3 regions of the Bariatricus sp. TF06-38A genome follow, and region 1 is predicted to be linked to each of the others. Evidence: predicted binding sites of a transcription regulator. Region 1 holds the regulator's gene; each other region holds the start of a gene.
What was found. The regulator Rex, encoded in region 1, represses fermentation and respiration genes when NADH is low (regulators of the CRP and FNR family bind a similar motif). The targets are predictions, from matches to a motif close to ATTGTTAANTANTTAACAAT.
Positions count from the first base shown of each region.

Region 2: the regulator Rex is predicted to act here: its motif matches at 8,437-8,456, upstream of PG418_RS04260 (acyl-CoA carboxylase subunit beta).
Region 3: the regulator Rex is predicted to act here: its motif matches at 1,174-1,193, upstream of PG418_RS12830 (trans-4-hydroxy-L-proline dehydratase activase).

Region 1 is NZ_JAQFCE010000003.1:243,320-254,363, reverse strand. Features, by position in the region: gene PG418_RS05035 (NAD(P)H-hydrate dehydratase) at 1-1,291, opposite strand, end outside; gene PG418_RS05030 (redox-sensing transcriptional repressor Rex) at 1,372-2,019, opposite strand; gene PG418_RS05025 (ABC-F family ATP-binding cassette domain-containing protein) at 2,178-4,085, shown strand; gene PG418_RS05020 (NADP-dependent isocitrate dehydrogenase) at 4,143-5,339, opposite strand; gene PG418_RS05015 (GntR family transcriptional regulator) at 5,359-5,997, opposite strand; gene PG418_RS05010 (hydroxymethylglutaryl-CoA lyase-like TIM-barrel protein) at 6,020-7,408, opposite strand; gene ilvA (threonine ammonia-lyase) at 7,885-9,099, opposite strand; gene ftsY (signal recognition particle-docking protein FtsY) at 9,104-10,057, opposite strand; gene smc (chromosome segregation protein SMC) at 10,074-11,044, opposite strand, start outside.
Region 2 is NZ_JAQFCE010000003.1:91,567-102,610, reverse strand. Features, by position in the region: gene cmk ((d)CMP kinase) at 1-529, opposite strand, end outside; gene PG418_RS04290 (BaiN/RdsA family NAD(P)/FAD-dependent oxidoreductase) at 609-1,841, opposite strand; gene PG418_RS04285 (MurR/RpiR family transcriptional regulator) at 1,838-2,737, opposite strand; gene PG418_RS04280 (oxaloacetate decarboxylase subunit alpha) at 2,921-4,330, opposite strand; gene PG418_RS04275 (sodium ion-translocating decarboxylase subunit beta) at 4,513-5,664, opposite strand; gene PG418_RS04270 (biotin/lipoyl-containing protein) at 5,701-6,066, opposite strand; gene PG418_RS04265 (OadG family transporter subunit) at 6,094-6,873, opposite strand; gene PG418_RS04260 (acyl-CoA carboxylase subunit beta) at 6,888-8,324, opposite strand; gene PG418_RS04255 (amidohydrolase family protein) at 8,503-9,741, opposite strand; gene PG418_RS04250 (M24 family metallopeptidase) at 10,319-11,044, opposite strand, start outside.
Region 3 is NZ_JAQFCE010000017.1:65,080-76,123, forward strand. Features, by position in the region: gene PG418_RS12825 (C39 family peptidase) at 202-1,041, shown strand; gene PG418_RS12830 (trans-4-hydroxy-L-proline dehydratase activase) at 1,271-2,179, shown strand; gene hypD (trans-4-hydroxy-L-proline dehydratase) at 2,184-4,556, shown strand; gene PG418_RS12840 (Fur family transcriptional regulator) at 4,744-5,160, shown strand; gene PG418_RS12845 (hypothetical protein) at 5,203-5,502, shown strand; gene PG418_RS12850 (metal ABC transporter substrate-binding protein) at 5,596-5,826, shown strand; gene PG418_RS12855 (hypothetical protein) at 5,807-5,968, shown strand; gene PG418_RS12860 (YibE/F family protein) at 6,001-7,083, shown strand; gene PG418_RS12865 (YibE/F family protein) at 7,077-7,847, shown strand; gene PG418_RS12870 (MarR family winged helix-turn-helix transcriptional regulator) at 7,974-8,441, shown strand; gene PG418_RS12875 (ABC transporter ATP-binding protein) at 8,438-10,189, shown strand; gene PG418_RS12880 (ABC transporter ATP-binding protein) at 10,189-11,044, shown strand, end outside.

The DNA.
Region 1 (11,044 bases):
TGGTATTGATCATAAGCCTTCCCTCTGGCGCTTTCACAAGTGTCCTGCTGTCTTTCAGTACACAGACAGCATGGACTTTTTCTGTATATTTCCTTAATAGCTCTCTTCTGTTGTCTTTTAATTCCTGTACGCTGTATCCGGTCAGTCTGGACATTTCTTTCATATGTGGAGTAAGTACATATCCGGAAGGATTCATCCGAATCTGTTCGGTCCCCCACTCATCGGTCTTTGCCAGAAGGTTCAGTCCGTCCGCATCAATAACAGCCGGGGTTTTATTATTCTCAAGCACCTTTTTCAGTAATTCCTCCGAATGCGGTCCCATACCGAGTCCGCATCCAATACAGAGCACATCCGCCCATTCCAGCAAATCCGGAAGTTCTTCAAATGATTCTGTCTCATCCAGAGAATAGGTCGTCATTACCGCCTCCGGTAAAAGTTCCTGTAAGATTGCCCGGTTACTTTCCTCCGTATAAATCCGGACAAGACCTGCTCCCGAAAGATATGCTGCCCTGGCACTTAAATATGCTGCACCGGACATTCCTTTGCTTCCGGTAATCATCAGAACCTTTCCATAAGTCCCTTTATTAGAATCCGGTTTCCTTTGCGGCAGCATTGCCGGCACATCGGATTTTTCAAGTGCCATGCAGATTTCTTCTTCCGCAAAAAACTCCGGTCTGGTAATTCCGATCGGCGCTGTAACAAGCTTTCCTGTATACTCACATCCCGGATATAGGATCTGTCCCATCTTCTGAAACGCAAAGGTCACTGTAAGATCTGCTTTAAATGCCGTTCCAAGCACTTTTCCATCATCCGAACGGATCCCTGAAGGAGTGTCGACTGCCACCTTACAGGCAGTCATCCGATTCATCTGATCAATCACCTCTGCGTATCTGCCTTTTATTTCACGGGATAGGCCAATACCGAATACGGCATCTATAATAACACTATATTCTTTCTGTGGCAAACTGTTTCCTACAGATATTCCCAGATTTTCCAGAATTTTCATCTGGATTTTTGTTTCTTCACTACGATGGTCATAATTTCCGACCAATACTACATCTGGATGATTTCCTTCTTCTACGAGCATCCTTGCAATTGCGAATCCGTCACCACCGTTATTGCCACTTCCACACACGACCAATGCTTTCGACAAATCTATGTCTTCTGCTTTCATCGCAGCCACACACTGAAGTGCCGCCCGTTCCATCAGGACAAGGGACGGGACCTGCATCTTCTGTATCATTCTCTGATCCGATCTTCTCATCTGATCTGCTGTCAGTATTTCTTTCATATCCGGTCTCCCATACATTTAATTTTCAAAAAGGTGCAGGAAAAAATTTTCCTGCACCTCTGCCTTCTGGTCTGCTTTGCCTACTTTCCTTCATGTTCTTCATTGTATCTGGTGATATTATAAGATAATCTCATCAGACTTTCAGACAAATGAACATTCTCAACAATAATATTATCCGGCAGATTCAGATCTGTATGCGCAAAATTCCAGATAGCCTTAACTCCATTATCTACCAGGAGATTGGCAACCTCTACTGCTTTTGTCTTCGGAATCGTAAGAACCCCGATCTCAATATCGTTTTCTTTCACAAAATCCTTCAATTCATCCATCATACGGATCTCAACTCCACGGATCGTCAATCCGGCAAGCCTTGGGTTTACGTCAAACAGCCCTTTTAAAACAAATCCCCGATTTTCAAATGCTGCATAATTCGCCAGTGCCTGTCCAAGATTTCCTGCTCCAATGATAACGAATTTATGTTTCTCGTTCAGTCCAAGGATCTTACCTATCTCTGTATAAAGATACTTTACATTATAGCCATATCCCTGCTGTCCAAATCCACCAAAATTATTCAGATCCTGACGGATCTGTGAAGCAGTTACTTTCATTCTTTTACTTAATTCATTGGATGATATCCGTTCGACTCCGCTCTCCAGTAGTTCCCCTAAATAACGATAATACCGCGGAAGTCTCCTTATTACTGCCTGAGATATTTCTCTTGATGCCACTTTCACTTCCACCTTCCTATTTTTTGACTCATTATTTTTAATTATATAAGAATCTAGTGAAAAAGTCAAATTTTATAGTTGTTTTTTGTCGTATTTCAGCTATAATTATGTTACTGTGAGCAGTAACATAATTGCCACTTTAACAGGAGGATATAAAAATGATACTGGCATGTCATAATCTGTCAAAAAGTTTTGGGGATCAGGTCATCGTAAAAGACGGATCCTTTCATATAGAGAACCATGAAAAAGCTGCTCTTGTAGGTCTTAACGGAGCCGGCAAATCCACGATCCTCAAGATGATCGTAGGACAGCTTTCTCCCGATGCAGGGACGGTTGTTCTTACCAAAGGCAAAACTCTCGGCTACCTTGCACAGCATCAGGAGATGGAAAGCGGCAATACCATTTATGAAGAAGTCCGCACGGCAAAAGCCGAAGTCATTGAGATGGAAAAGCAGATCCGTACAATCGAGATAGAGCTTCCGTCTCTTTCCGGAGATGCTCTTGAAGCACGTCTTGCCACTTATCAGAGACTGACTTCTGCATTTGAGCACGCAGACGGTTACGCTTATAAAAGTGAGCTTACCGGCGTTCTAAAAGGTCTCGGATTTACAGAAGAAGAATTTACTAAACCCGTAGATTCTTTATCCGGTGGTCAGAAGACCCGTGTATCTCTTGGCAAACTCCTTCTTACCAAGCCTGACGTCCTGCTTCTGGATGAACCAACAAACCACCTGGATATGAACTCCATCGCATGGCTGGAAACCTATCTTCTGAATTATCCGGGTGCTGTTCTTATCGTATCCCACGACCGCTATTTCCTGAACCGTGTGGTTACAAAGGTGATTGAAGTCGAGCAGGGACAGCTTCATACTTATATGGGCAATTATTCTGATTTTGCTGTCAAAAAAGAACAGCTCAGAGAAGCCAGATTAAAAGAATACTTGAATCAGCAGCGTGAGATCAAACATCAAGAAGCCGTGATTGAAAAGCTCCGTTCATTTAACCGTGAGAAATCCATCAAGCGTGCCGAAAGTCGGGAAAAAATGTTGGACAAGATGACGCTTGTAGACAAACCGATGGAGATCAACACTGACATCCATCTGAAGCTGGAGCCTTCCCGTGTCAGTGGCAATGATGTCCTTTCTGTCAAAGGATTAAGCAAAGCCTTTCCGCCACAGACACTTTTCACCGATATCAGTTTCGAGATCAAGCGTGGGGAACATATAGCCATCATTGGCGACAACGGAACCGGAAAAACTACGCTTCTCAAGATTCTGAACAATGTGATCCAGGCAGACAGCGGTTCCTTTACACTGGGTGCCAATGTGGAGATTGGTTACTACGATCAGGAACACCACGTCCTTCATATGGATAAGACGATCTTTGAAGAAATTTCCGATGATTATCCGACACTTACCAACACACAGATCCGGAACATGCTTGCGGCTTTTCTTTTTACCGGAGATGATGTTTTCAAGCTGATCGGTGATTTAAGTGGTGGTGAAAGGGGACGTGTATCTCTGGCAAAGCTGATGCTCTCCAATGCAAATTTTCTGATCCTCGATGAGCCAACCAATCATCTGGACATCACTTCCAAGGAAATTCTTGAGCGGGCTCTGAACGATTATACCGGTACGATACTTTATGTATCCCACGACCGTTATTTCATCAACCAGACTGCCACCCGTATTCTGGAACTGACCGGCAATACCTTTGTAAATTATATCGGCAACTATGATTATTATCTGGAGAAAAAAGATCTTCTGACCCCGGCTGTTTCCACAGCTGCTTCCGAAGACGCACCGGCGCAGGTTTCCGAATCCAAACTAAGCTGGCAGGAGCAGAAAGAAGAACAGGCACGTCTCCGTAAAAGGCAGAACGACCTGAAGAAAACAGAAGAACGTATCGGTGTTCTGGAAACACGTAATGGCAAAATCGATGAACTGATGATGCAGGAAGAAGTCTATACAAATTCTGTTAAATGCCAGGAACTGGCAAAAGAAAAAGCAGCAAACGAAGCAGAACTCGAAGAACTCTATGAAAAATGGGAAGAACTAGCTGAATAAGCCGGTTCTTCCCATTTTCCTGTCAGAGATACGCCCTTCATGCATTCCCTGCTCTTTTTATAATCTTTCTGCAATCGCTTTAATAAACCCTTCACTGTTCAGTACATGTACCTCCGGAAGAGTTGTGATCATTGCCAGATCCTTTGTCATATAACCCTCTTCAATCGTATCAATCGTTGCTTTTTCCAAACGGTCTGCAAAATCCATCAGTTCCTGGTTCCCATCCAGTTCTCCTCTCTTGCGCAAAGCTCCTGTCCATGCAAAAATTGTTGCAACAGAGTTTGTTGAAGTCTCTTCCCCTTTCAGGTGTTTATAATAATGACGCTGTACTGTTCCATGTGCAGCTTCATATTCATAAAAGCCTTCCGGTGATACCAGTACAGATGTCATCATGGCAAGTGAACCAAATGCTGAGGAAACCATATCACTCATCACATCCCCGTCATAATTCTTACATGCCCAGATATAACCACCCTCTGACTTCATTACACGGGCTACCGCATCATCGATCAGTGTGTAGAAATATTCAATTCCCGCTTCGTCAAAAAGGTTCTTATACTCCGCATCAAAGATCTCCTGGAAGATATCTTTGAAAGTATGGTCATATTTTTTGGAAATGGTATCTTTTGTTGCAAACCAAAGATCCTGCTTTGTATCCAGTGCATAACTAAAACAGCTTCTTGCAAAACTTTCAATCGATGCATTGATATTGTGCATTCCCTGGATAATACCTGCTCCATCGAAATTATGGATCAGCTCTCTTGTCTCTGTTCCGTCAGGTGCCGTGTAGACCAGCTCTGCCTTTCCAGGTCCCGGAATCTTCATCTCGGTTCCTTTATATACATCCCCATAAGCATGACGGGCAATCGTGATCGGCTTCTTCCAGTTCTTTACACATGGTTCAATTCCTTTTACCACGATCGGAGCACGAAATACCGTTCCATCCAGAATCGCACGGATTGTTCCGTTCGGACTCTTCCACATCTCTTTGAGTCCATATTCTTTTACTCTTGCCACATTCGGTGTAATGGTCGCACATTTGACTGCTACTTTGTACTTCTTTGTTGCATTAGCCGAATCAACTGTAACTTGGTCATCTGTCTCATTGCGGTGTTCCAATCCAAGATCATAATAATCTGTCTTAAGATCGATATACGGCAGAAGAAGATCATCTTTTATCATCCTCCAGAGAATTCTGGTCATCTCATCTCCGTCCATCTCAACAATCGGTGTCGTCATCTGAATTTTACTCATAACTTCGTCTCCTTTTTGGCTATTTTTCTTCGATATGCAGGTTCTCCATAACATGCATAATATGGATCGTTGCCAGATTGCCGGCTTTTTCCGCGTCCTTCGCCTTGATGGCATTCAGGATCTCGTTATGCTCACCAATCGACTTGATCGCACGCTCTTCTGTCTTAACGGAAGTCCTTCTTGCAAGCTGTACATATTTGTGAAAATCTGAAAGCACATGATCCAGAATCCTGCTCTGTGATGCCTCATACAGAATCTGATGGAATCTTCCATCCAGCTCTGTCAGCTGATCGGAATGTCCTTTATCCATATGATACTCGGATAAAAGAATGATCTCATCCAATTCTTCCAGCTGCTCCTGTGTAATATGTTCTGTTGCCCAACGGACGCATAATCCTTCCAGCATGGAACGAATCATATAAATATCATGTACATCCTTATCGGAAATACCGGTAACATAAGCTCCTTTATTTGGGATGATGTTCACCAGTCCCTCCAGTTCCAGCTGTCTAAGTGCCTCTCTTACCGGTGTACGGCTAACTCCAAGTTCCTTCCCCAATGTTGCTTCCCTGAGTTCGTCATTTTCTTCATACTTACCTTTCAGAATGTCATCTCTGATGGTCTGAAAAACCTGACTTCTCAATGAATACTCTTCCATTTTATCTCTCTCCTGAATTTCGTTAGATTGTAATCCCCTTTTCGTCACAGATTCTCTCAATCTCCCGGATCAGTTCCTGATCTGTGAGTACGGTCACACGGCCGGATTCATATTCCGCGTCAACCCACTTCTTCAATTCTACAACTAAAATGGAATTCTTGTCTACCTGTTTCTCATTTTTCAGGTGATAATATGTATTTATCCAGTGTGCAATACCTGCAAGACCGGAAGTATTTGACACAGCAACCAGCGGTGGACGGTTCAGAAACTTGCCGGTATCAAACACATTGTAGATTTCTTCGTTCTTTAACAGTCCGTCTGCATGGATCCCCGCACGGGTTACATTGAAATTCTTTCCGACAAACGGGGTACGCGGCGGAATCTGGTATCCAATCTCTTTTTCATAATATTCTGCCAGTTCAGTAATCACCGTTGTATCCATACCATCCAGCGTTCCGCGAAGCTGCGCATATTCAAAAATCATCGCTTCCAGCGGCGTATTGCCGGTACGTTCACCGATTCCAAACAAGGAACAGTTCACACCACATGCTCCATAAAGCCAGGCCGTTGTTGAATTGTTGACTGCCTTGTAAAAATCATTATGTCCGTGGAATTCGATCAGTTCACTCGGTACACCTGCATGTACTCTGAGTCCGTAAATGATACCCGGAATGGAACGAGGAATCACAGCCCCCGGATAGTTGACTCCGTATCCCATTGTATCACAGACACGGATCTTCACCGGAATCTGATATTCTTCCATCAGATGCATCAGTTCCAGACAGAATGGAATGACAAATCCATAAATATCCGATCTGGTAATATCTTCCAGATGACATCTTGGACTGACACCGGTCTCCAGACATTCACGTATAACTGACAGATAATGTTCCATCGCCTCTCGTCTTGTCATCTTCAGTTTATAAAAAATATGATAATCCGAACAGCTTACCAGAATTCCGGTTTCCTTCATTCCCAGATCTTTTACCAGCTCAAAATCCTTTTTATTTGCACGGATCCAGCTTGTGATCTCCGGGAACTTATAACCTCTTTCCATACATTTATATACAGCATCCCGGTCTTTCTTGCTGTATAAGAAAAATTCACTCTGACGAATCTTCCCCTGCGGACCTCCAAGCCTGTGCATATAATCGAAAATGGTTACAATCTGATCCGTTGAATAGGGTGCTCTCGACTGCTGTCCATCCCTGAATGTCGTATCCGTGATCCAGATCTCATCCGGCATACTGTGCGGTACAATACGATCATTAAACGCAATCTTCGGAATCTCATCATAATGAAACAGGTTCCGGAACACATTCGGTGTGTCCACGTCTACCAGCGGGTACATATGCTCCTCAAGTTGCAATAAATTTGTATGCTTATCCAGATAAACCTTCCTATTTTCCATAACCGTCACTCCCTGACCTGTATTTTTGTATTATTGTATACAACTATACCTTCGATGTCAACCCCATTTTCCTCATTTCGTGACTTTAACACAGTATTTCATTCAATTAAAGTGCTAATTGGTTAAATTTCCATATTTTTTCATCTATATCTCCCGTCTTTAACAAGCACCCAATCACATTTGCAGTCTCTATCCCCTCTCCCTCACTATGAAGCAGTCCTGCCCTTTTTACCAATACCGTTCATTGGCCGGGCGAGAAAAAGAATCTCTTTCAATCCTATTTTGTGCAATGGAGATGAAACTCAAAAATTATGGAAGCCTCTGCTGACATAATTTTCGCCTTCAGAGGTTCATCGGAATGGTTTGCACAACCTGGATTGGAAGAGATTCTTTTTCTCGCCCGCCCTAACAACCTTATTTTCAAAAAAAGACAGCCTCATCCCTCACCAGGGGATAAGACTGTCCTCTTAAACATTCTAATATAACTTCGCACTGATCAGCTTCGGTCTGAACCCGGCTGCCTCCAATGCCGCAATGATCCGGTTCTTATGATCGGTTCCAAATGCTTCCAGTGTCACACGAAGCTCCACAGCCGCATTCCGGTTAATACTTACAAACTGATTATGTTCCAGTTTGATCACATTTCCCTGCTCTTCTGCAATCGTCTGTGCCACTTTTACCAGTTCACCCGGTTTATCTGGAAGAAGTACCGATACAGAGAAGATACGGTCTCTCTGGATCAGCCCGTGCTGTACAACTGAAGACATGGTAATAACATCCATGTTCCCGCCACTTAAGATAGATACTACTTTCTTACCTTTCAGATCCAGCTGTTTTAAAGCTGCAACGGAAAGAAGACCGGAGTTTTCTACTACCATTTTATGGTTTTCCACCATATCAAGGAATGCTCCGACCAGTTCATCGTCTTCTACAGTTACGATCTGGTCTACATTTTCCATGACGTATGGGAGGTTCTGTTCCCCGACTTTTTTTACTGCTGTACCATCTGCGATCGTGTTGGCACTTGGAAGTGTTACGGTATGTCCTGCTTCGATTGCAGCAGTCATACTTGCTGCTTCTGCCGGTTCCACACCGATCACTTTGATCTTTGGATTCAGCATTTTTGCAAGTGTAGATACACCTGTGATCAGTCCGCCGCCCCCGATCGGTGCAAGGATATAATCAACGGTCGGGAGTTCCTGGACAATTTCCATTGCAATCGTTCCCTGTCCGGTAGCTACATCCAGATCATCAAACGGATGTACAAAAGTATATCCGTACTCTTCTGCAAGCTCATAGGCCTTTGCACAGGCATCGTCATAGACATCTCCGTGTAAAACAACCTCGGCGCCATAGCTTTTGGTACGGTTTACCTTGATCAGCGGAGTGACAGTTGGCATAACAATCGTCGCCTTACATCCAAACGCTTTTGCCGCATATGCCACACCCTGCGCATGGTTTCCTGCTGAAGCTGTGATCAGACCTTTTGCACGATCTTCCTCAGAAAGTGTGCTGATCTTGTAATAAGCTCCTCTTAATTTGTATGCACCTGTGTACTGCATATTTTCCGGTTTCAAATAGACCTTCCCCCCGGTCTGGCTACTGAGATACTCACTGTAGATAAGCTTTGTCGGACGTGTCACACGTTTTACGATCTCGCTTGCTTCTTCAAATTTTTCCAATGTCAGCATATTATTATTCTTCTCCTTCTTCCTTCTTTTCTTCTGTTGTAAATAATGCCTGTACAAATTCGTCGGAATCGAATTTCTGCAGATCATCGATTGTCTCACCGACACCTATATATTTAACAGGAATTCCAAGCTCTGCCTGAATTGCAACTGCAATTCCACCTTTGGCCGTTCCATCCATCTTAGTCAGGATAATTCCTGTAATATCCGCAACATCACTGAATTCCTTTGCCTGTGAAAGTGCATTCTGTCCGGTCGTTGCATCCAGAACGACCAAAGTTTCCCTGTATGCTTCCGGATATTCTCTTTCCAGCACACGGTTAATCTTCTTCAGTTCCTCCATCAGGTTCTTTTTATTGTGAAGTCTTCCGGCTGTATCCACCAGAAGGATATCTGCCTTTCTCGCTTTTGCAGCCGCTACCGCATCATAAACGATGGCTGCCGGATCTGCACCTTCCTGTCCGCCGATCAGATCTGCATCCGAACGATGTGCCCATTCCTTTAATTGATCGCCCGCAGCTGCACGGAAAGTATCTGCTGCAGCAAGCACAACTTTCTTGCCCTGACCTCTCATCTTACCGGCAAGTTTTCCGATAGTAGTCGTCTTTCCGACTCCATTTACTCCGATCACCAGAACAACAGAAGTCTGGTTTTCAAATTCATAAGCTGTCTCGCCTACATCCATCTGCTCTTTGATACTGTCGATCAGGAGCTGTCTGCACTCAATCGGCTCTTTGATATGCTGTTCTTTTACTTTTTTACGAAGATCATCAAGAATCGCGTAAGTCGCTTTTACCCCCAGATCTCCCATGATCAGAACCTCTTCCAGTTCCTCATAAAAGTCCTCATCTATCTTTGAAAATCCATGAAAAATACTGTCCATTCCAGACACGATATTATCGCGCGTCTTGTTAAGTCCTGCTACCAGACGCTTAAAAAATCCCATTTTTTCTTCTGCCATCATATCCTCCTATCCACTACTTTGTAAGCTCATCTTCCAGAAGATCCACAGATACCAGCGTTGATACCCCTTTTTCCTGCATAGTGATCCCATACAGCCGGTCTGCCGCTGTCATCGTACCACGACGGTGTGTAATGACGATAAACTGTGTATTTTTCGTCAGCTTGTGCAAATACTGTGCAAATCTCGTGACATTAGAATCATCCAGTGCCGCCTCGATCTCATCCAGCAGACAAAACGGGGAAGGTTTCAGATTCTGGATTGCAAACAGCAGCGAAATCGCCGTCAACGCCTTTTCTCCACCGGAAAGCTGCATCATATTCTGAAGTTTTTTACCCGGCGGCTGCGCAATAATCCGGATTCCGGCTTCCAACACATCCTCATCATCCATCAGTTCCAGAGTTCCTTTTCCACCACCGAACAGTTGTTTAAACACCTGATTAAACTCCTGGCTGATCTTTGCAAACTGCTCAGTAAACTGCTTGCGCATCGCCTCGTCCAGCTCTTCAATGATCTTCTTGAGCGTTGCTTCTGCCTCTACCAGATCATCATGCTGCGTTTTCATAAATTCATACCGCTCGGAAAGATTTTTAAAATCTTCGATCGCATTGACGTTCACCGATCCGAGTTTCCGGATCTCCGTCTTTAATTCCTGGATCCGCCTTCGCATCTCGGCAGGATCTGTCAGACTCTCATCCCGGATTTCCAATGCATGATTATACGTCAGTTCGTACTCTTCCCACATATAATTGATCTGCTTTTCCAAAGCTTCCTCGTAGCCTTCTTTCTTGCTGGTAAGCCGGAAGGATTCTTTATCAAGCTCTGCCATATGAGCTGCCAGATCTTCTCGCTTTTTCAGGAATGCCTTATGCTTCTGATTCAGTTCTTCCCGCTTTTTCTGCGATTCTTCGATCTCTTTGTTGATTTCCTCAAATAATTCCTTTGAATTCTCTATCGTCTGCCGGATCTCGGTAATCTGTGCTTCTT
Region 2 (11,044 bases), 150 kb from region 1:
CCTGGATATCCTGCCTGATCTGTTCAAAATCACAGGCTTCTCCTTTTCCTTCCAGTTCTTTGAACCGGCGCATTGCGCGGCATTCTACACTTGCAGTCAGATACACTTTAACGTCCGCATTCGGAAGTACATTGGTTCCGATATCTCTTCCGTCCATAACGACATCTTTTTCTTTTGCAAGATTCCTCTGCAGATCCAGAAGCTTTGCACGGACTGCCGGTACTGCCGAGCTTACGGATGCCATATTTCCAACCGCTTCCTCACGAAGCTGTGAAGTGATGTTTTCTCCATTCAAATAGACTTGCTGCACACCATTTTCATAACCAAGCTCTACCTTTACATCCTCGCATGCTGCCTCAATCTTCTCTACTTCTCCCGGTACGATCCCTTTTTTCAGAAAATGTACGGCAAGTCCGCGGTACATTGCCCCGGTATCTACATAGATGAATCCCAGTTCCTTTGCAACCAGTTTTGCGATCGTGCTCTTTCCGGCACCTGCCGGTCCGTCAATTGCGATATTATATCCCATTTTATATCCTCCCTGTTTCACTCACATTTTCCTGTTTACGCCATCTCTGGATTGCTGTGCGATATCTATAATCCAAAAACTACCAGATATTACTTCCTGCCGCATATGCAGTCGACCATGCGATCTGCAGATTGAATCCACCGGTCAGTGCATCCAAATCCAGCACTTCCCCTGCAAAATACAGTCCCTGTACCAGCTTTGACTCCATCGTAGACGGATTGACTTCTTTGACTTTTACGCCGCCCCGTGTAATAATTGCCTCTTTGAAATCTCGAAGCCCGGTCAATGTCACAGTAAAATGCTTGATCAGATGGACGAAATTCATCCGCTCTTCTTTTGTGATCACATTGACCTTCTTCTCCGGATCAATGCCACTTAAGTGGATCATGACCGGAAGTAATTTTGCCGGAAACAGTCCGGTGACTGCATTTTTAAACTGTTTATTATGGTTTGCATCAAATTCCCGCAGCACTCTCGCATCCAGCTGCTCTTCGGAAAGTGCCGGCTTCAGGTCGATGACCAGCTTTAACTCATGCTTTTTCTGCAGGATTTTACCTACATAGGCACTCGCACTGATGATCAGTGGTCCGCTTACTCCAAAGTGGGTGAATAACATTTCTCCGAAATCACTGTACAGCTCTTTCTTTCCGTCATAGACCGTTGCCTGGACATTCCGGAGGGAAAGCCCCATCAGTGCCGGAATGTACTCTTCTCTGACATTCATCGGAACCAGGGAAGGTGCAGGTTCGGTGATCTTGTGTCCCATCGCTTCTGCAAAGCGATAGCCATCTCCGGTGGAACCTGTTGTCTGATAGCTGACACCACCGGTGGCGATAATGCAGGCATCCCCTTCTTCTTTGCTTCCATCTGCCATGACAAGATAGGAAAATCTTCCATCCTCTGCCACAACCTTTTCTACATTGGAATAAAGATGGATGTGTACTCCATTTCGCTTCATTTCCATCTCCAGCGTGCGAATAACATCTGAAGAATGATCCGACTGCGGAAATACACGGTTGCCACGCTCTGTCTTCAGACGCAATCCTGCATTTTCAAAGAAATCCATCACATCCTGGTTGGTAAATCCGTAAAAACTGCTGTACATGAATTTCTCATTGGATACCATATTCTGGAAAAGTTCATCCACGTCACAGGCATTGGTGACATTGCATCTGCCTTTTCCCGTGATGAAAAGCTTTTTTCCAAGTTTTTCATTTTTCTCAAATACGTGGACTTCATTGCCATTTTTCGCCGCAAAAATCGATGCGAACATACCGGCAGCTCCGCCCCCTACGATCAGTACTTTACTCATTTGATCCTTACCTCATCTTCTACAGGCTCCAGCTCATCTCTGGAATAAACCTGATATTCGTCCCAGATGTCCTCCAGTGTCTCCAGTGTCTCGATGACATCATCCTGCTTCTTCATACAGAGTGCAACCACCAGTGCATTGATCACACTGAGCGGTGCAACCAGGGAATCTACGATAGATGCCATATCACTCTTGGCGATCAGATTGCAGGAAGAATAGAGATTCATCGGTGAATTCACACTGTCGGTCAAGGTTATTACCTTTGCTTTCCGGTTGCTGGCAAATTCCAGTGCTTTTAAAGTACGCATGGAATATCGCGGAAAACTGATCCCGATGATCACATCTTCTTCCCCGATCCGGATCAGCTGCTCAAAAATCTCGCTGGAACTGTTGGTATCGACCTCTACCACATCCTCACAGATCAGATTCAGATAAAAAGTCAGGAATTTTGCCAGCGGTGCACAGCTTCGGATTCCGATCACATAAACCTTTTTTGCCGCAAGGATCGTATCCACCGCCAGCTCAAATGCATGATTGTCCACAGATTCCAATGTCTGCTTGATCTTCTCGATATCAGACTGCAGAACCGTCGCCAGGATCTCGCTCCGGTCGATCCGTCCGTAGGTCACTTCCATACGCTGGATAGAATTCAGCTTGGTACGCACCAGTTCTCCCAGTGCTTTCTGGAATTCGGGATAGCCTTTATATCCAAGCTGTGTTGCGAAACGGACAACCGTTGATTCGCTGACACCGACTGCCTCTCCCATCTTTGCAGCCGTCAGGAAGGCTGCTTTATCATAATTTTCTTTGATGTAATCCGCAAGCCGCTTCTGTCCCTTGCTGAACTTCGGATATCTCTCATCAATTCTAATCAGTAACTCATTTTTTGTGCTCACAATTTGCCTCCAAATAAGAAACGTGCCTTTTTATAAAATCATTTACTTCTATTATAAATAAGGTCACAACCCTTTTTATTATAAGCAAAAGAGCCATAAAATTCAACTCGAATTTTATGGCTCCTGAGGTTACGTTTTGCTCACAAAATACTGTCTGTAACAGCTTTCGTCAGTTCGTCGTTATTATACCGGATAACTTCCGTCTTTTGCAATTGTAGCATCTACTTTCTTCTCCTGTGCCTCGCGGTATTTGAAGAAGTCTGTAGCTACCTGCGGGAAGAGTGCGTAGCTGAGTACGTCTTCATCCTGCTCTTTGTACTGTTCCATCTCTTTTTCAAGAGTTCCGAGTTCATCCGGGATCAGATCTGCCGGACGGCATGTGATAACTTCCGGATTGTCTCCGAGTACTTTCTTAACAACATCCGGGTTGAACGGTTTAACAGTTGCACCGTATTTTCCGCTCAGGATGTCTTTCGTCTCTTTTGTTGCCATCTTGTAGCGTTCGCCCATCAGGACATTGAATACTGCCTGTGTACCAACGATCTGTGATGACGGAGTAACCAGCGGTGGTTCACCAAGGTCTTTACGAACTCTCGGTACTTCTTCAAGTACGTCGTAGAACTTGTCTTCTGCTCCCTGCTCTTTGAGCTGTGAAGTAAGGTTGGAAAGCATTCCACCCGGTACCTGGTACAGAAGAGTCTTGATGTTAACACCAAGGTTCTTCGGATTGAGAAGTCCGCTGTCAAGTGCTTCGTCACGGATCGGACGGAAGTAATCAGCGATCTCAGCCAGAAGATTCTGGTCAAATCCTGTATCATAAGGTGTTCCCTTGAATGTCTCAACCATAACTTCTGTTGCCGGCTGAGAAGTTCCAAGTGCGAACGGTGAAATAGCGGTATCGATCACGTCTACACCGGCTTCAACTGCTTTTAAGTATGTCATTGAAGCAACACCTGATGTGTAATGTGTATGCAGCTGGATCGGGATATCAACAGCTTCTTTTAATGCTCCGACAAGTTCTGTTGCCTTGTACGGAAGAAGAAGACCTGCCATATCTTTGATACAGATAGAGTTTGCACCCATATCTTCGATTCTCTTTGCGATGTCTACCCAGTAATCCAAGGTGTAAGCATCTCCAAGTGTGTAAGAAAGCGCAATCTGTGCTTCTGCTTTCTCAGCGTTAGCTGCTTTTACTGCTGTCTGAAGGTTTCTAAGGTCATTCAGACAGTCAAAAATACGAATGATATCGATTCCGTTTGCAACAGATTTTTTAACGAAGTATTCTACTACATCATCTGCGTATGGACGGTATCCAAGGATGTTCTGTCCACGGAAGAGCATCTGAAGTTTGGTGTTCTTGAATCCGTCACGGAATTTACGAAGTCTTGACCATGGATCTTCATGCAGGAAACGAAGGGATGCATCAAATGTAGCTCCGCCCCAGCACTCTACGGAATGATATCCGACTTTGTCCATTTTATCTACGATCGGAAGCATCTGTTCTGTGGTAAGTCTTGTTGCGATCAGGGACTGATGCGCATCACGCAGAACTGTTTCCGTAATCTTAATCGGTTTCTTTTCAATTGCTGCCATTATATCTTCCTCCAATTATTATAAGGTTTATTAAGCTCCAGGATTGTTATCTCACTGTCAGATACGCGCTGCTCGCAGCGCTAAGGAAACCTGACGGTTTCCTTCTGTGCCTGATGGCACAGTCTGACATTTCAACAGCAACCGCGATTTGCCCTTGCAAGCAAGCAAATCGCTTCCTGTTGCTACATTACTCCGAAAATAGCCATAAATGTTCCGGCTGCTACGGCTGTTCCGATAACTCCGGCTACGTTCGGTCCCATTGCATGCATCAGAAGGAAGTTGGTCGGATCTGCTTCCGCTCCTACTTTCTGAGATACACGGGCTGCCATAGGTACGGCAGATACTCCGGCTGAACCAATCAGCGGATTTACCTTGCCATGTGTGGCTACGCACATCAGTTTTCCAAACAGGACACCTGCTGCGGTACCGAATGCGAATGCGATCAGACCAAGTAGTACGATCTTAAGTGTGCTGACATTTAAGAATGCCTCTGCACTTGTAGTAGCACCTACAGATGTACCAAGCAGGATAACTACGATGTACATCATTGCGTTGGATGCGGTCTCTGTCAGCTGTCTTACAACACCGGATTCTTTGAACAGGTTACCAAGCATCAGCATACCTACCAGAGGAGCTGTTGTCGGAAGAATCATACATACAACGATGGTTACGATGATCGGGAACAGAATTTTCTCAAGCTGTGTAACCGGACGAAGCTGTCCCATTTTAATCTTTCTTTCCTTCTCTGTTGTGAGAAGCTTCATAATCGGCGGCTGGATGATCGGAACCAGTGACATGTACGAGTACGCCGCCACGGCGATCGGTCCCATCAGAGCCGTCTGCTGGAGCTTACCTGCAAGGAAGATGGATGTCGGTCCGTCTGCTCCACCGATGATGGAGATAGCAGCTGCTGCCTTATCAGAGAAACCAAGAGCCATCGCACCAAGATAAGCTGCGAAAATACCAAACTGTGCTGCCGCACCGAGGAGGAAGCTCGCCGGGTTGGCAATGAGCGGTCCGAAGTCAGTCATCGCACCGACACCCATGAAAATAAGTGACGGGAGAATAGACCACTCATCCAGCTGGAAGAAGTAATACAAAAGTCCGCCCGTTCCGTTAGCCGAATCTTCTGCATGAAGCATGATATCCGGGTAAATATTTACCAGGAGCATACCAAATGCAATCGGTACAAGCAGAAGCGGTTCAAACCCATGCTTGATTGCAAGATAAAGGAAAAAACATGCAACTGCGATCATAATGTAGTTACCCCAAGTCAGGTTGAGGAACGCAGTCTGCTGCACGAGGTTTCCCAGTGTGTTAGTGATATATTCCATGTTATAACCTCCTGTTTTTCAAAAGGATGTTGCTCCTTAGTTCAATGTAGCCAGTGTCTGTCCTGCTTCTACTGCATCACCTACTGCTACATCGATACTTGCAACTGTTCCGTCTTCCGGAGCTACAACAGGAATTTCCATCTTCATTGCTTCTACGATAAGAACTGCATCACCGCGGGATACTTTCTGTCCTACGCTTGCTTCGATCTTAAATACTTTTCCGGCTGCACCTGCTTCTACCTTGATGCTTCCAGCTCCGGCTGCTGCTTTTGGAGCTGCCTTCGGTGCTGCTTTCGGAGCTGCCTTTGGTGCTGCTACTGGTGCTGCAGCTGCTCCGTTTCCGTTTTCTTCTACTGTAACATCATATACGTTGCCGTTAACTGTGATTGTATAGTTTTTCATCTTTAAATCCTCCTGATTCTATTCGCACTATGCATTCCATTTGTTTGATTTTCTTCTCTTGATAGAACGTACTACAAATCCGTCTGTAGTAGTTCCTTCTGCTGCTGCGATCGCTGCTGCGATAACTGCAACAAGTTCGGTATCATCCATTTCTTCTGCCTCTTCTACAGCTGCTGACACTGCCGGAGCCGGTGCTGCCTTCGGAGCTTCTTCTTTTTTCTTTTTGGATGTACCGTTAAGTAATGCAGGAACGTATTTGATCAGGGAAATGATAAAGCTCATGAAAATAAGCATTACGAATACAGTTCCCATACCAAGTAATGTGTTAAGTCCCGCTTTTTCAAGGATTTCGCTCATGCCGTAATGAGCATTGACTGTAAATGATTCCAGAGTCATATTCTCATCGAATACGAATTCCAGGTCTGCACTTCTGTCAGAAAATGTTGCCGGTGCAGTTACCGTAACACCTGTAGAAGATGCCTCGAATTCATAGTCTTTATGGCTTTCATAATCGCCGCATTCTTCCAGGGATGCTTTCCATCCTTCCAGTGCAGTTGCAAAAGTGTCTGCTTCCATCTGCACACCGGTCTGGTTTTCAAACTGTGCCATCAGATATCCCTGATTCCAGTCTGACATCTCTGTGATCTGGTCGCTTGTGATGGATCCGCTCTCAATGATATCAAAAACAGCATCACAAGACTGGATCAGTGTATCTTTGTCATAGCTGACGGTCTTGGCATTCCCGCAGCCTGCAAGGCCGAGCACAAGTACCAGAACTGCGACTACTAAACTAATCTTTTTCTTCACTTTGCTTCACCTCGCTAAATTGTTCCGTGTTTTTTGGATGGTCTTTCTTCCCTTTTTGTAAATAACATCTCAAATGCACCGATCACATATTTTCTGGTATCTGCCGGTTCGATGATGGTATCTACATATCCTCTTCCAGCTGCGGAAAGCGGGCTTGACTGAAGTGCTTTGTATTCTTCTGTCTTTGCTTTTAATGTATCTGCATCTGCATCTGTGTACATGATCTTCGCAGCCATGTCTGCTGCCATCATCCCGATCTCAGCTTCCGGCCATGCGTATACCATGTCTGCTCCGATTGCTTTGCTGTTCATTGTCACATATGCGCTTCCGAATGCTTTACCTGTGATCACATTGACTTTTGGTACAGTTGCATCTGCAAATGCATAAGTGAGAGCTGCCATCTCTCTTGCAAGGTTCTTTTCTGAGCATGCAGTTGCCTTGAGTCCCTTTACATTTGTAAGTGTGAGTACCGGAATTCCGAATGCATCACAGAATTTAACGAAAGCTGCTGCTTTCTTGCATCCCATTGCTGAGAGTGTGCCGTCGAATTCTTCTGCTGTGTTGCCTTCTTCATCGTATACTTTTGAGCGGTTGGCAACAGCACCTACTGTCATTCCGTTCAGGCGGATGAATCCTGTTACCATATCTTTTGCATAAGCTTTCTTTGTCTCAATGAATACACCATTGTCAGAGATCATAGAAAGAGCAAGTGCTGCATCTTCTGCTGCATTCTCAAGATCTGCACATACTCTGTTCAGATCATCTGTGCATTCATCATATGCATCGTTGTCTTCGTTGTTAGCAGGAAGAATTGCTACGAGTGAGCGGATCTCGCCAAGAATTTCTTCTTCGCTTCCTACGCCGTCAACGATTCCGGATTCTTCACTCTGGAATTTTGCGCTTGCTGTATCGCATTTGTCCGCGGTGTTGCCCGGAATGGTGTTCGGAGAGTTTACGAATAATTTTCCGTTCTCTGCCATGAATGTAAAATCAGAAAGTGCTGCTGCCGCTGCCAGTCCACCACCGCAATTGCCAAATACTGCTGTGATCTGCGGAATTACGCCAGAAGCCATAGCCTGTTTGTAATAGAAGCTTCCGAATGCGTTCAGTGCGTCAGTTGCTTCCTGAAGACGAAGTCCTGCGCAGTCAATCAGACCGATCACCGGTGCGCCCATCTTCATTGCCATATCATAAATGTTCGCAATCTTCTTTGCGTGCATCTCACCGATGGTTCCGTTCAGTACAGATGCGTCCTGGCTGTATACATATACCAGGTTTCCATCGATTACACCGTAACCTGTGATGACGCCATCTGTCGGAGCTTTTTTCTCCTGCATGTTGAAATCTGTTGCTCTTGCAGTTACCTGTCCACCGATTTCAACAAAGCTTCCCTCATCGAGCAAATTGGCAATTCTTAAGCTCGCCGGGTTTGATGATGTTGTGTTGCTCATAAATCTAGCCCTCCATTTTTATAAATTTAATAATTAAATCAAATTTTCTGCCGTGTATATTATACTTGCTTTCTATGCAATACGCAACTGTTTTTGATAAGTTTTCTCTTATTTTGTTAAATTTTCGACAAGTAATTTTCACGTGTAAAAAAGCCTCTGCAACGCAGAAGCCTTTTTTTTACATAAACATATTCCCTGTTCCGACATAACGGATGCCGTCTTCAAAGACTCTTTTTCCGCCAAGTGTAACAAATTTTACATCTTTTAATCTGGTGATATCCTTGCTTAAGTCACCGCCAACTACCAGAAGATCTGCATCCAGTCCTTCGGCAACAAGTCCGCGTTCTTTTTCCACACCCAGAACCTTTGCCGGATTGGAAGTTGCCACCTGTACTGCCTGCACCGGTGTAATTCCGTATTCCACCATATATTGCAGTTCTCTCGGAAGCGGTAAGAGCGGAGAATGATACATCACCATATCGGTGCCGGCAAGAACCGTCACACCCGTATCATAAAATTCTTTAAAATGATCCCGGTACGCTTTGTATGCCGGTTCAAAGAATTCATAATTTTCCATCTCTTTTTGCATGACCGGATCACTGACCGGTGCATCGCCATTCTTCTCGATATTTTCCTTGCACAGTTCATAGAGATAAGTATATGCCATGATAGTCGGTGTCCAGGCAATACCTTTTTCTGCCATCTGCTTTGCATGATCCAGCGTCATAAAGGTTCCATGTTCGATCGTGTCAAATCCGGCATCAATGCACATCTGGATCCCCGGATTGGTTCCGGCATGCACGCCACACTTGATTCCTCTTCTGTGGCATTCATCCACCGCCGCATCCAGTTCTTCCTGGGTAAGCTCCGGATACGATTCGCGGTTGGTGGTCAGGATCTTCACCCATTCCGCACCATCGCGAACCTGCTTACGGATTTCTTTACGGATTGCCCACGGACCGTCCGCTTCCTCGACTTCATCCCAGGCATGTCCGCCCGTCATGCAGATTCCGGTATCCGTATGCACGATTCTCGGGATCACGATAAACCCCTTCTTTTCTGCCAGTTTCAGATTCTTGCATACACCATGTGCTGAAGACATATCCCGCACCGTGGTGATTCCTCTTTCAAATGCAGCCTGCGCATGCTGCAACGCATATAACATGATCAGCTGTGCCCCATAATTAAAGCTGTCCGGCTGGGAATAGCCGTATGCAAGATGCGCATGCATATCCATAAGTCCCGGAAGAAGTGTCGCATCACCATATTCCTTAACTTCCTCCTGCGGAAATTCTTTCAGCAGCTCTTCTTTTGGTGCGATTTTTCCGATCTTGCCGTCCTCTCCAATATAGACTGCCTTATCCGTAAGAACGGTCTTTCCATCTCCTGTAATCAGATATTTCGTACTGATAATCATCCCTTGGTCCCTCTTTTATTCCTTTATTTTTCAAATACACGCAGCCCTTTCATGCTGCTCCTCTCTCGTCGCATTCATTCTTTAATATTTTAAAGTGCAACCATTTTGAAGTGTATTATACTTGTTTTTCCTAAATGGCGCAACCGTTTTCCACAGAATCTGTTAAATATTTTGCATTTTTTAATCCGTTTTACGTCCAAAACTTTATACGGATACACTTGCACTTTTCATTTTACTCACAACATCGTTTAACAATCAATATTAAATTTTTGCGATTCCCAGGTCTGCGTCCAAAGATTACAGCGGCAGATTTAAAAAAATATAGGGGTGAAGGCACTTATTGTGCAATGGAGATGAGACTCAAAAATTGTGGAAGCCTCTGCTGACACAATTTTCGCTTTCAGAGGCTCATCGCAATGTTTTGCACAATGGACTTCACCCCCATATTTTTCTAAATCTGCCCCACTACCTCCCCCTCGCAGACCGTCCCCGCAAAAAAAGAAAACCCTTATCCGGCAAACCACCAGATAAGGATTTCCTCAATTCTTTATACTTTTTTAGGATGACAACATTTTTATTACAGTGTGATCAGAGCATCTGTAATATTTGTAATTCTGCGGTATCCATCTTCTGTGATCAGGAAATCATCTTCCTGACGGACGCCACCGATTCCCGGAATGTAAATTCCAGGTTCGATCGTATGAACCATTCCCGGCTGAAGGGTCACTTTACTGCCGGTACAGATATACGGCTGTTCATGAATATCCAGTCCGAAGTTGTGTCCCGGACCGTGTGGAATATGATAGCCTGCATCTTCTACTACCTTCACGATGATATCTCTGAGCTCGCCCATAACCATTCCCGGTTTCAGGCTGTTCTGACCAGCATCCTTTGCTTTTCTGACTACGTCAAACATCTTGTAAAGCTCCGGATTTTTGGCTTTCCCTACTGCAACAGTACGGGTAATATCCGAGCAGTATCCGTGATAATAAGTCCCGAAATCAATCGTCACAAAATCACCAAGCTGGATTTTTCTATCGGATGCTGTCGCATGACAGTTTGCTCCGTTATCCGGACCAGAGGCTACGATCGTCTCGAAGCAGAATCCAGAGCCGCCACGGCTTCTGAACTGATATTCCAGTTCATTTGCAATATCGATCTCTGTAACGCCCGGTTTGATCACATCAAGCAGTGCATAGAAAGATCTCTCTGAAATCCGGCATGCCTGTTCGATCGTCTCGATTTCTTCCGGTGTCTTGACCGCACGTAAAGGTTCTACATAAGACCCTTCGGAAACGAATTT
Region 3 (11,044 bases), on a different contig from region 1:
ATAAAAAACAGCAGGACAGATTAATTTTTATCGGATCTGCACCCATTGCGCAGGCAATCCTTCTATCTGGAATTACTTGTGCTGCCAACTCTCATTTATGAAATATTTGTGAAAACTCCCCCGCAGATTTGACGAAACACGAAAAAAGTTGTAGTATATATGACGGAATTGTTACAGAAGTGTTAAGAAACGGAGGTACGGATGCAGATTCGCAGTGCAGCAAAATGGATCGCAGCGGCAGCAGGGATACTGGTTGGCGCCGTTATCGTAGGATTTACATTAAAAGATACTACATATATAGAAGCAAAATTAGAACAGATCAAAGGAGCAAGACAGTCTGTTACAGCAGTGGAGAAAACGACAGCAAAGACGCAGAAGATAAAAAATGCGGAAATAGTGAAAGAGACACCCCTTCCGGAGAGTAGCTGTATTTCTGATTTTGCATTTACAGGACAGATGCCGGAGCTTCCTACTGGATGTGAGATCACATCTCTTACAATGGCTTTGAATTATTATGGATATTCTGCAGATAAGATGGCAATGGCACTCGAATATTTACCGACAGTTGGATGGACCAACACTTATTACGGAGACAATGAAACTTTATATGGAAATGATATTTACAATTATTTTATAGGAAATCCACAGTCAGAGACGGATGGATTAAGCTGCGGAGCGGGAGCAATCGTGACGGCAGCAGATGGCTATCTTGCAGATAATGGAAATGCAATGAAAGCAGAGGACGAGACAGGATCAGAGCCGGAACAGCTGTATCGTTTTGTAAGTGAAGGAACCCCCGTGGTTGTATGGGGAACAATTGGTATGGAAGAACGTCAGATAATGGAAAGCTGGAATACGGAAGATGGAAGAGAAGCCAGCTGGGCGATGAACGATCATTGTGTTGTACTGATCGGATACAGTGTAGACAGTGTGACTGTTGCAGACCCGATCGAAGGGATTGTGAGCTATGACAGAGCACAGTTTGAATCGGCTTTTCGTTCCAGAGGTAATCAGTGTGTGATTTTGAAGAATGTACAATAGAGAAGTGGGAGGTACTTTGCAGATAAAAACAGTCTGTGAAGTATCTCTTCTTTATATATGTGATGAGCTGAGTGCAGAGTTTCGTCTGCTTAAGGAAAGAAGATCAGGATTGTAAAAATATTTCAGAAGAAGTTTGCCAAAGGATTGACAATTTTTTGTTTTTTTGGTATCTTTAGACTATGGTACAAACGTTAGTCTAAAAAGAAAAATGACAAGAAGGAGAGCTACCATGAATTTAGTAACGAATATTCAGAAGTATTCGATCCATGACGGAGATGGAATCCGTACTACTGTATTTTTTAAAGGATGTCCATTAAAGTGCGAGTGGTGTCACAACCCTGAGACACAGCGTTTTGAGAGAGAACTTCAGTGTGATAAAGAAAAGTGCGTCGGATGTGGAACCTGTGCGAAGGTCTGTCCGAACGGTGCCATCACGATGGTAGATGGAAAGCCGGAGCTTGACAAAGAGAAATGTCAGCTTTGCGGAAAATGCGATAATTTCTGCCCACAGGGCATTCGGGAGATCGTAGGGCAGGAGTATCCGGTAAAGGAACTGGTTAAAGAGCTGATGAAAGACCGGATGTTTTATGAACAGTCCGGCGGTGGAGTCACACTTTCCGGTGGGGAAGTGATGGCGATGTCAACGGATTATATTTTACAGATCGCGAAAGCACTTAAAAAAGAAGAAATTTCGCTTACCATTGACACCTGCGGATATGTTTCGTATGATAAATTTGAAGCAATTTTACCGTATGTAGATACGTTTTTATATGACGTCAAAGTGATGGATCCGGAATTACATAAAAAGTATATCGGAGTTGACAATAAGCTGATCCTGGATAACCTGGTGAAGCTTTCAGATGCAGGGGCAAGGATTTACATCCGAATCCCGACGATCAAAGAAGTGAACGGCAATGTGCAGAACATGGAAGATACCATTCATTTTCTGAAGAAACACGGCATTCACCCGGCACAGGTTAATCTGCTGCCTTACCATAATACAGGAAGCAGTAAATATCCGAAGCTGGGTATGGAATACAAGGGAACTGATTTATATGCACCGGAAAAAGAAGAGATGGAAAGTTTTGTAAAGCTTTTTCAGGATGCAGGATATACCAACACAAAAATAGGAGGATAAGAAAATGGCAAGAGGCATGAATGAAAGAATTCAGAAGCTGAGAGAACTGAGTGTTACAACACCGGTTCACATTGATCTCGAAAGAGCAAGAATCGAGACAGATTTTTACAGAAAAAATGATGGAAAATATTCGATTCCGGTTATGAGAGCCATGGTATTAAAAGAATATTTTTCAAAGAAGACACTTTATCTGGGAGGCGGTGAGCTGATCGTTGGTGAAAAAGGAAAAGATCCACAGGCTTCTCCTACATTCCCGGAACTTTGCTGCCACAGCAAAGAAGATATGGTAGTTATGAGTGAACGTGACCTCGTATCTTTCCATACAACAGAAGAAGATCGTGAGATCCAGGAGAAGGAAATCATTCCTTACTGGTCAGGACGAAGCATGAGAGAGAAGATCCTTGCAGCTATGACTCCGGAATGGAATGACTGCTATTCAGCAGGTATGTTCACAGAGTTTATGGAGCAGAGAGGACCTGGACATACATGCGGTGGTGAACAGAACTTTAAAGTTGGATATCTGGAATACAAAGAAAAGATCAAAAAGACTATGGATGCGCTGGATTTCATGAATGATCCGGAAGCTACCGATAAAATGGAAGAACTCAAAGCGATGGATATTGCATGTGATGCAGTAATCATCCTTGGTGAGAGATATCACAAACTGGCTCTTGAAATGGCAGAAAAAGAAGCAGATCCTACTCGTAAGAAAGAATTAGAGCAGATCGCAGCCAACCTGGAAGTTGTACCGGCTCACAAACCGCAGACCTTCTGGCAGGCAATCCAGTTATACTGGTTTACACATCTTGCAGTTACAACAGAACTGAACCCATGGGATGCATTCAGTCCAGGACGTCTGGATCAGCATCTGATTTCTTATTATGAAGCAGATACAGAAGCAGGAATCCTTGATGACGAGAAAGCAAAAGAACTGCTTGAATGCTTATGGATCAAATTCTACAACCAGCCGGCACCGGTTAAGGTTGGTATTACCTTAAAAGAAAGTGCTACTTATGTAGACTTTGCGAATATCAATACAGGTGGAGTTACACCAGATGGTAAAGACGGTGTAAATGCAGTCAGCTACCTGATCCTTGACTGTATGGATGAGATGAAGCTTGTACAGCCGAACTCTAATGTAACCATCAGCAAGAAAACACCGGCACGTTTCCTTAAGAGAGCATGCGAAATCTCAAGAAAAGGATGGGGACAGCCAGCATTTTATAATACAGAAGCCCAGATCATGGAACTTGTCAATGCAGGTAAATCTCTGGAAGATGCCCGTCGTGGTGGATCTTCAGGTTGTGTAGAGACAGGAGCATGGGGAAGTGAAGCATATATCCTGACCGGTTATATGAATATTCCGAAGATTTTCCAGCTGACTCTTTACAACGGTTATGATGCAATGTCAGGCAAACAGCTCGGACTGAAGCTTGGTTATGCAAAAGACTTTAAGACATTTGATGAACTGTGGAATGCATTCAAGAAACAGATGAAGCATTTCATCGATATCAAGATCCGTGGAAACAATGTAATCGAGAGATTATATGCAGAAAACATGCCGGCACCGTGTCTTTCCGTTGTAACAAACGACTGCATCAGTAATGCAAAAGACTACAATGCAGGTGGAGCAAGATACAACACCAACTACATTCAGGGTGTTGGTATTGGAACTGTTACAGACTGTATCGCAGCTGTTAAATACAATGTATATGATAAGAAGAACTTCACAATGGAAGAACTGATCGAAGCAATGGATCATAACTTTGAAGGATACGATGCAATCTATCGTATGGTACACGATAAGACACCAAAATATGGTAATGATGATGACTACGCAGATGATCTGATGCAGGACGTATTCTATCTGTATCATGACCTGATCACAGGACGTCCGACTATGAGAGGCGGAAAATACGGAGTCGATATGCTTCCTACAACCTGCCATGTTTACTTCGGAGATGTGATCGGAGCAACAGCTAACGGACGTAAAGCACATATCCCGGTTTCAGAAGGTATTTCACCGGAGAAATCCGCAGATGTGAACGGACCGACAGCAGTTATCAAATCCTGCGCTAAGATGGATCATCTTGCTACAGCAGGAACACTTCTGAATCAGAAGTTTACACCGGACGTTGTAGCAGGAGAGAAGGGTCTTGACAATATGGCAAGTCTGATCCGCAGCTACTTTGCAATGGATGGACATCATGTACAGTTCAACGTTATCGACAGAAAGACTCTGCAGGAAGCGCAGAAGCATCCAGAAGATTACAGAGATCTGATCGTGCGTGTTGCAGGATACAGTGATTTCTTCCGTAACTTAAGCAAACCGCTTCAGGATGAGATCATCAACCGTACAGAGCAGTCATTCGAATAGAAAATAACCAGAGAAATTGAAAAAGGTTAAATAAAGGAAGAGGCAGGAGCACCGCAATGCAGAGAGTAATCTGTGTGTGGTGCTTCTGTTTTTTTTGAACAATGAAAAACATTTTCAAATTTCATTGACATATAAAAATAATGTGATAAAATGAAAACGATTTTCAAATTGAAGGGAGGAGGTCAGTATGGCAAAAGCACCATATAAAACAAAACAAATGACCGAAATACTTACCTTCCTGAAATCGGTACAGGGAAGACATGTTACAGTGAATGAAATCTGCGATTTTTTCAGGGAAAAAGGGATTTCCGTCGGAACCACGACCATTTACCGTCATCTGGAGAAGATGGTGAAAGAAGGTCTGGTCGCGAAGTATGTAATAGACGGTTCGAGCAGTGCCTGTTTTGAATATATCGGAGATCATGGGGAAGAATATGAAAACTGCTATCATTGTAAATGTGAGAAATGTGGAAAGCTGATCCATTTACAGTGCAATGAGATAGAAAGCTTAAAACAGCATATGCAGCAGCATCATGATTTTCAGATGGATCCGCATCGTACTGTGTTTTACGGAATCTGCGGTGAATGCAGTAAGAAAGAATAAATAAAATTTATTAACAGATGAAATCTGGGAAAGGAGAAGGAGATGGATACAGGAAAGAAAAAAAGTATGGCAGCGGTTATATGTATTTTTCTTATATTTGTAACCTTTGCTTCTCTTTTTTATGTTGCCAGAGAGGAAGATCATAACTGTACGGGAAAGGACTGCCCGATCTGTGCCTGCGTTCATCAGGCAAAGCAGGTCCTTCGGAATCTGGGAACAACACCTGCAGTAGGATTTTTTGTCAGTCCGGTGATCTTTATCGCAGAAACTGTTATTTTGCCGGGGTTCTGGATCATTTTGTCGATTTCGTTAGTTCATCAAAAGGTAAGATTAAATGATTGAATAAAACTTTTTATAAAGCAGAAAGGGTATGAAAAGTCATACCTTTCCTTTGGATATGATGAGCATGTATGGCTGTCTGTAAAAAATGCAGAAGTGCTGAGTAAGGAAATTGCAGACGCGCTGGAAAAAGCAGACCCGGATCATAAGGATATTTATCAGGAGAATGCATCTGCATACAGTGAAAAGCTGAAAGACCTGGATGCTAAGTATCAGGAAGTTGTTGATGGCGCGTCACAGAAAACACTGCTGTTTGGTGATCGTTTTCCATTCCGTTATCTGGTAGATGATTATGGATTAAGCTATTATGCTGCATTTGTCGGATGAAGATTATCTGGAACAGGAAACAGAAATTATCGTTCAGGGAACGTTCGAGACATATAAAGAACCAAATGATGAGACTTTGTATTGCAGGATCACAGATGCGGATATGCAGATAAAAAATAAGAAGAGAAAAGATGGATCATGAAGGAATACGGGAAAAAGATTAGCAGATATTTGATGAAAAACAAAAAAGGAAGATTTTATTGTGTGGCAGGTGTGTTGTATCTGCTGGCAATTCTGTTTGTCATGAATGATGCCTGGCTGTATCAGACACCGATCGTGAAAGTGACAAAAGTGGTGACAATTGTAGAAGGGAAAAGCAAAAGTACACGTGGAACAGAAGAAACGAAATATAAGCAGAGTCTTTATGGCAAAATCATAAACGGAGAAGACAAAGGAAAAGAAGTCCGGATTGCCAATGAATACACAACAACAGAAATGGCTGACCAAAAATACCATAAAGGTGACCGGGTGTTTTATAAGGGATCATCGATCATTGGAGTAAAGCGGGATACGATGCTGGTTGTTATGCTTGGCTTCCTTGCACTTCTGCTCCTTGGGATTGCCGGACGGCAGGGCGGTTTGACGATCATAACAGCAATGATGAATATCCTGATTTTTGTGATCGGTTTCTGGACGGCGGATGACACATCGGAAATTCTAAGTGTATGTAGCAGACTGATCCTTTTTTTTGCAGTGGTAACGCTTGTTGGATTAAATGGAATCCACAGGAAAACTTTTGCCGCATTATTGACAACACTATGTGTCCTGCTTATGATCATGGGGATATTTGATCTTGTTATGCAGCATATGGAAGAACTGGATTATTCGACGATGGAATATCTGGGCAGTATTGATAATCCGGATGAAATTTTCCATGCAGAGATCCTGTTGTCAGGACTCGGTGCCATCATGGATGTGGCGGTTGCCATATCGGTGGCTTTAAGCGAGATTGTTGAGCAGAAACCGGAAGTAAAATTTGTGGAACTTTTCCGTTCGGGCAGAGAGATCGGATATGACATTATGGGAACAATGATCAATGTGCTGTTGTTTGTGTTTGGCTGCGGTCTGATCCCTACATGTTTGATCCGGATGAACAATGAGGTGCGTTTTGTTACCATTGTAAAATTGCATATTCCATGTGAATTATGCCGTTTCTTTGTAGAAAGTATCGGAATTGTACTGGCGATCCCAGTGTCTATTTTCATAACAGCAGTTATGATGAAACTATCTGTGAAAAAGAGGGAAAAAAGATGTTGATCATATTGGGACTGATTCTAATGATAGTAATAGTGCTTGTTGGAGGGGACAGAGGCGCCATGTCTCTGATCGCTCTGGCGGGAAATATTTTGTGCCTGAGTCTTGCAATCTGGCTTTATGCCGTCGGAGCACCCGTGTTTCTGGTTACTGCCGGTGCAGGAATTTTAATTTCCTGTATCACTTTGTTTTATCAAAATGGGACGAATATTAAAACCTGGAGTGCATTTCTTGCGGTTGCAATTACAATGTGTGTGTTATTTGCATTTATTTATCTGGTCGTATGGAAAAGCGGGGCGGGAGGCTTGAATGAGATCCAGGCAGCCGGAGAAGATGTTTTCTATTATAATATGAACCTGGATATCAGTATGCCCAAGGTTGCAACAGCCGTAATTGTACTCAGCACGTTAGGAGCTGTGATCGATATGGCACTGACAGTAACAACTTCCGTATATGAGGTGAAATGTCATAAGCCGGATATCAAAATGAACAAACTGGTTCAAAGTGGAATGAAGATTGGAAAAGATGTGATCGGAACAACGGTTAATACGTTATTGTTTGCATATCTGGGAGAATCGCTGTTGTTATTTGCGTATTTGAGAATGCAGAATTATTCCATTGAGTTGTTGCTTAACTCCAAAATTCTTTTTCAGAACTGTATTTCCATGATTTTTGGAGCAATTTCCTGCACAATGATAATGCCGGTTTCAGCGGTTTTGATCGCAAAAAACTGTGAGCTTTTTGATTGGATGGAAAATAGTAAATAGCAGGTTGACAGCAGGGAAATATCTGTGATAAACTTGTTTAGGATTAAACTGTTTACGAATGAACAATTTATTCGTGAACAGTTTTCTTTTTTTTGAAGAAGCAAAAAGTGGAAGGAGGAAAGTCATTTGTGTGAAGGATGTGAAGAGCGAATCCACGTAGGACATCAGGTGCACCGGATAGACCGTTCGATTTCAAAACTGCTGGAAATGCGTGTAAAAGAAGAAGGACTGGATGAGATTGCCCTGATGCATGGCTGGATCTTACGTTATCTATATGAACATCAGGATAAGGAAATTTATCAGAAAGATATAGAAAAGTATTTTGGTATCTGCCGTTCAGCGGTAACAAATATTATCCAGACTCTGGAGAAAAAAGGGTACATCTGCCGTGCATCGGTTGCAAATGATGCGCGTCTGAAAAAAGTAATGCTGACAGAAAAAGGACGGGAAAACCATGAAAAACTGGGAGAAATTTTTCAGAAAATGGATGCGCAGTTGGAAGAAGGCATTACAGAAGAAGAATTACATGCATTTATGCATGTGATCGATAAAGTTTATTACAATATGGAAAAAATGAAAGGAGAGAATTCATGATTCGGACTTTATTAAAAGAAGTAAAAGAATATAAAGCGGCATCGATCGCAACACCGTTTTTTATGATTCTGGAAGTATTGTTTGAGACATTGATTCCATTTCTGATGGCATCTATTATCGATAAGGGTGTCAATACCGGAGATATTCACCATATTTACAAAGTTGGTGGAATTATGATCGTGGCTGCATTTTGTGGCCTGCTTGCCGGAATGGCAGGAGGACGATACGGAGCAAAGGCTTCGACCGGGTTCGCGAAGAATTTGAGAAATAAGATGTTCGATCAGATCCAGACCTATTCGTTTGCAAATATTGATCATTTCAGTACAGCAGGTCTGGTTACACGTCTGACAACAGATGTGACCAATGTGCAGAATGCGTACCAGATGATGCTGCGTATGATGATGAGAGCACCGGCAAGTATGATCTGTGCAATGGTGATGGCATTTATGATCAATGCCAGACTGGCAAGTATTTACCTTGTGGCAGTTGTGATCCTGGGAGTGATCCTCTTCTTTATCATTCGTCATGCAACGGCTTATTTCCAGCAGGCATTTCCAAAATATGATGCTTTAAATGCATCCGTTCAGGAAAATGTATCTGCGATCCGTGTAGTAAAAGCATATGTAAGAGAAGAACAGGAAACAAGTAAATTTCAGTATGCAAGTAAGAATATTTACGATATTTTTGTAAGAGCAGAGAAAAATGTTATATGGAACTCACCGATCATGATGTTCACTGTTTATACCTGCATCATCCTGATCAGCTGGTTTGGTGCAAAGATGATCGTAGTGAAATCGTTGACAACAGGAGAGTTGATGAGTCTTCTTGCATACTGTATGAACATTCTGATGAGTCTGATGATGCTGTCTATGGTATTTGTCATGATTTCCATGAGTATGGCAAGTATGCGGCGTATAGCAGAAGTACTGGATGAAACCAGCGATATCCATAATCCGGAACATCCGCTTTATGAAGTGGCAGATGGAAGTATTTCATTTAAGAATGTAGATTTTGCTTACAAAAAAGGCAGTGCAGAGAAAGTCCTGAAGAATATCAATCTGGACATCCATTCCGGTGAGACGATTGGCATCATTGGAGGAACCGGAAGTGCGAAGACGAGTCTGGTGAATCTGATCAGTCGTCTGTATGACGTGACAGGCGGAGAAATCCTGGTTGGCGGAAAGAATGTCAAGGATTATGATCTGGAAGTACTGAGAAACCAGGTATCTGTTGTATTGCAGAAAAATGTACTGTTTACCGGAAGTATTCTGGATAACCTGCGCTGGGGAAACAAAGAGGCGACCGACGAAGAATGTATGGAAGCATGTCGGCTTGCATGTGCAGATGAATTCATTGAGCGTTTCCCGGATAAATATAATACCCACATTGAACAGGGAGGAAACAACGTATCCGGTGGTCAGAAGCAGAGACTGTGTATTGCAAGAGCACTGCTTAAGAAACCGAAGATCCTGATCCTGGATGACAGTACCAGTGCGGTAGATACTGCTACAGATGCGAAGATCCGCCGTGCATTCCGTGAAGAAATCCCGGATACAACAAAGCTGATCATTGCACAGCGTGTATCCAGTGTGCAGGATGCAGACCGTATCATCGTTATGGATGAAGGGCAGGTTCATGGATTTGGTACACACGAAGAATTGCTGAAGACCGATGAAATTTACCGCGAAGTATACGAATTGCAGACTCAGGGCAGAGGAGATTTTGATGAAAACGGAGGTGAAGCATAATGCCAAGACCGATGGGAAGACCACAGAATAAAGTGAAATATCCGGGGAAACTTTTGATGCGTCTGATAAACTACATTTTCCGTGATTATAAAATTCATTGTATTGCAGTATTTATCCTTATATTTGTAGGAGTTATCGCAAATGTGCAGGGAACGATGTTTACAAGAGATCTGATCGACAAATATATTACACCGTTCCTGCTGTCTGGCGGTACACCGAACTTTTCACCGCTTGCACATGCAATTGAAAGGGTTGCGGTATTTTACGGAATCGGAATCGTTGCGACTTACGCATATAACCGTATCATGATCAATGTGACACAGGGAATGATGATGAATATGCGTAATGAGCTGTTTGAACATATGGAAAAGCTGCCGATCAAATATTTTGATACCCATGCACATGGTGATATCATGTCAATTTACACGAACGATATCGATACCCTGCGGCAGATGGTCAGCCAGAGTATTCCGCAGATCATCAACAGCGGATTTACGATCATCAGTGTATTTGTCAGTATGTTGATCTTAAATATTCCACTTACGGTTGTGACGATGATCATGGTTGCAATTATGATATTTGGTACCAAGAAAGCCGCCGGACAGAGCGGGAAATATTTCCTGGAACAGCAGAAAAATCTTGGAAAAGTCAATGGTTATATTGAAGAAATGATGAATGGGCAGAAGGTTGTCAAGGTCTTCTGCCATGAGGAAGAAAGTAAGGCAGAATTTAAAGAACTGAATGAGGCACTTTTTGTAAGCGCAGACCGTGCGAATACCTATGCAAACTACCTCGGACCTTTGAATGCGCAGATCGGAAATATCAGTTATGTAGTCTGTGCGATTGTCGGAGGTG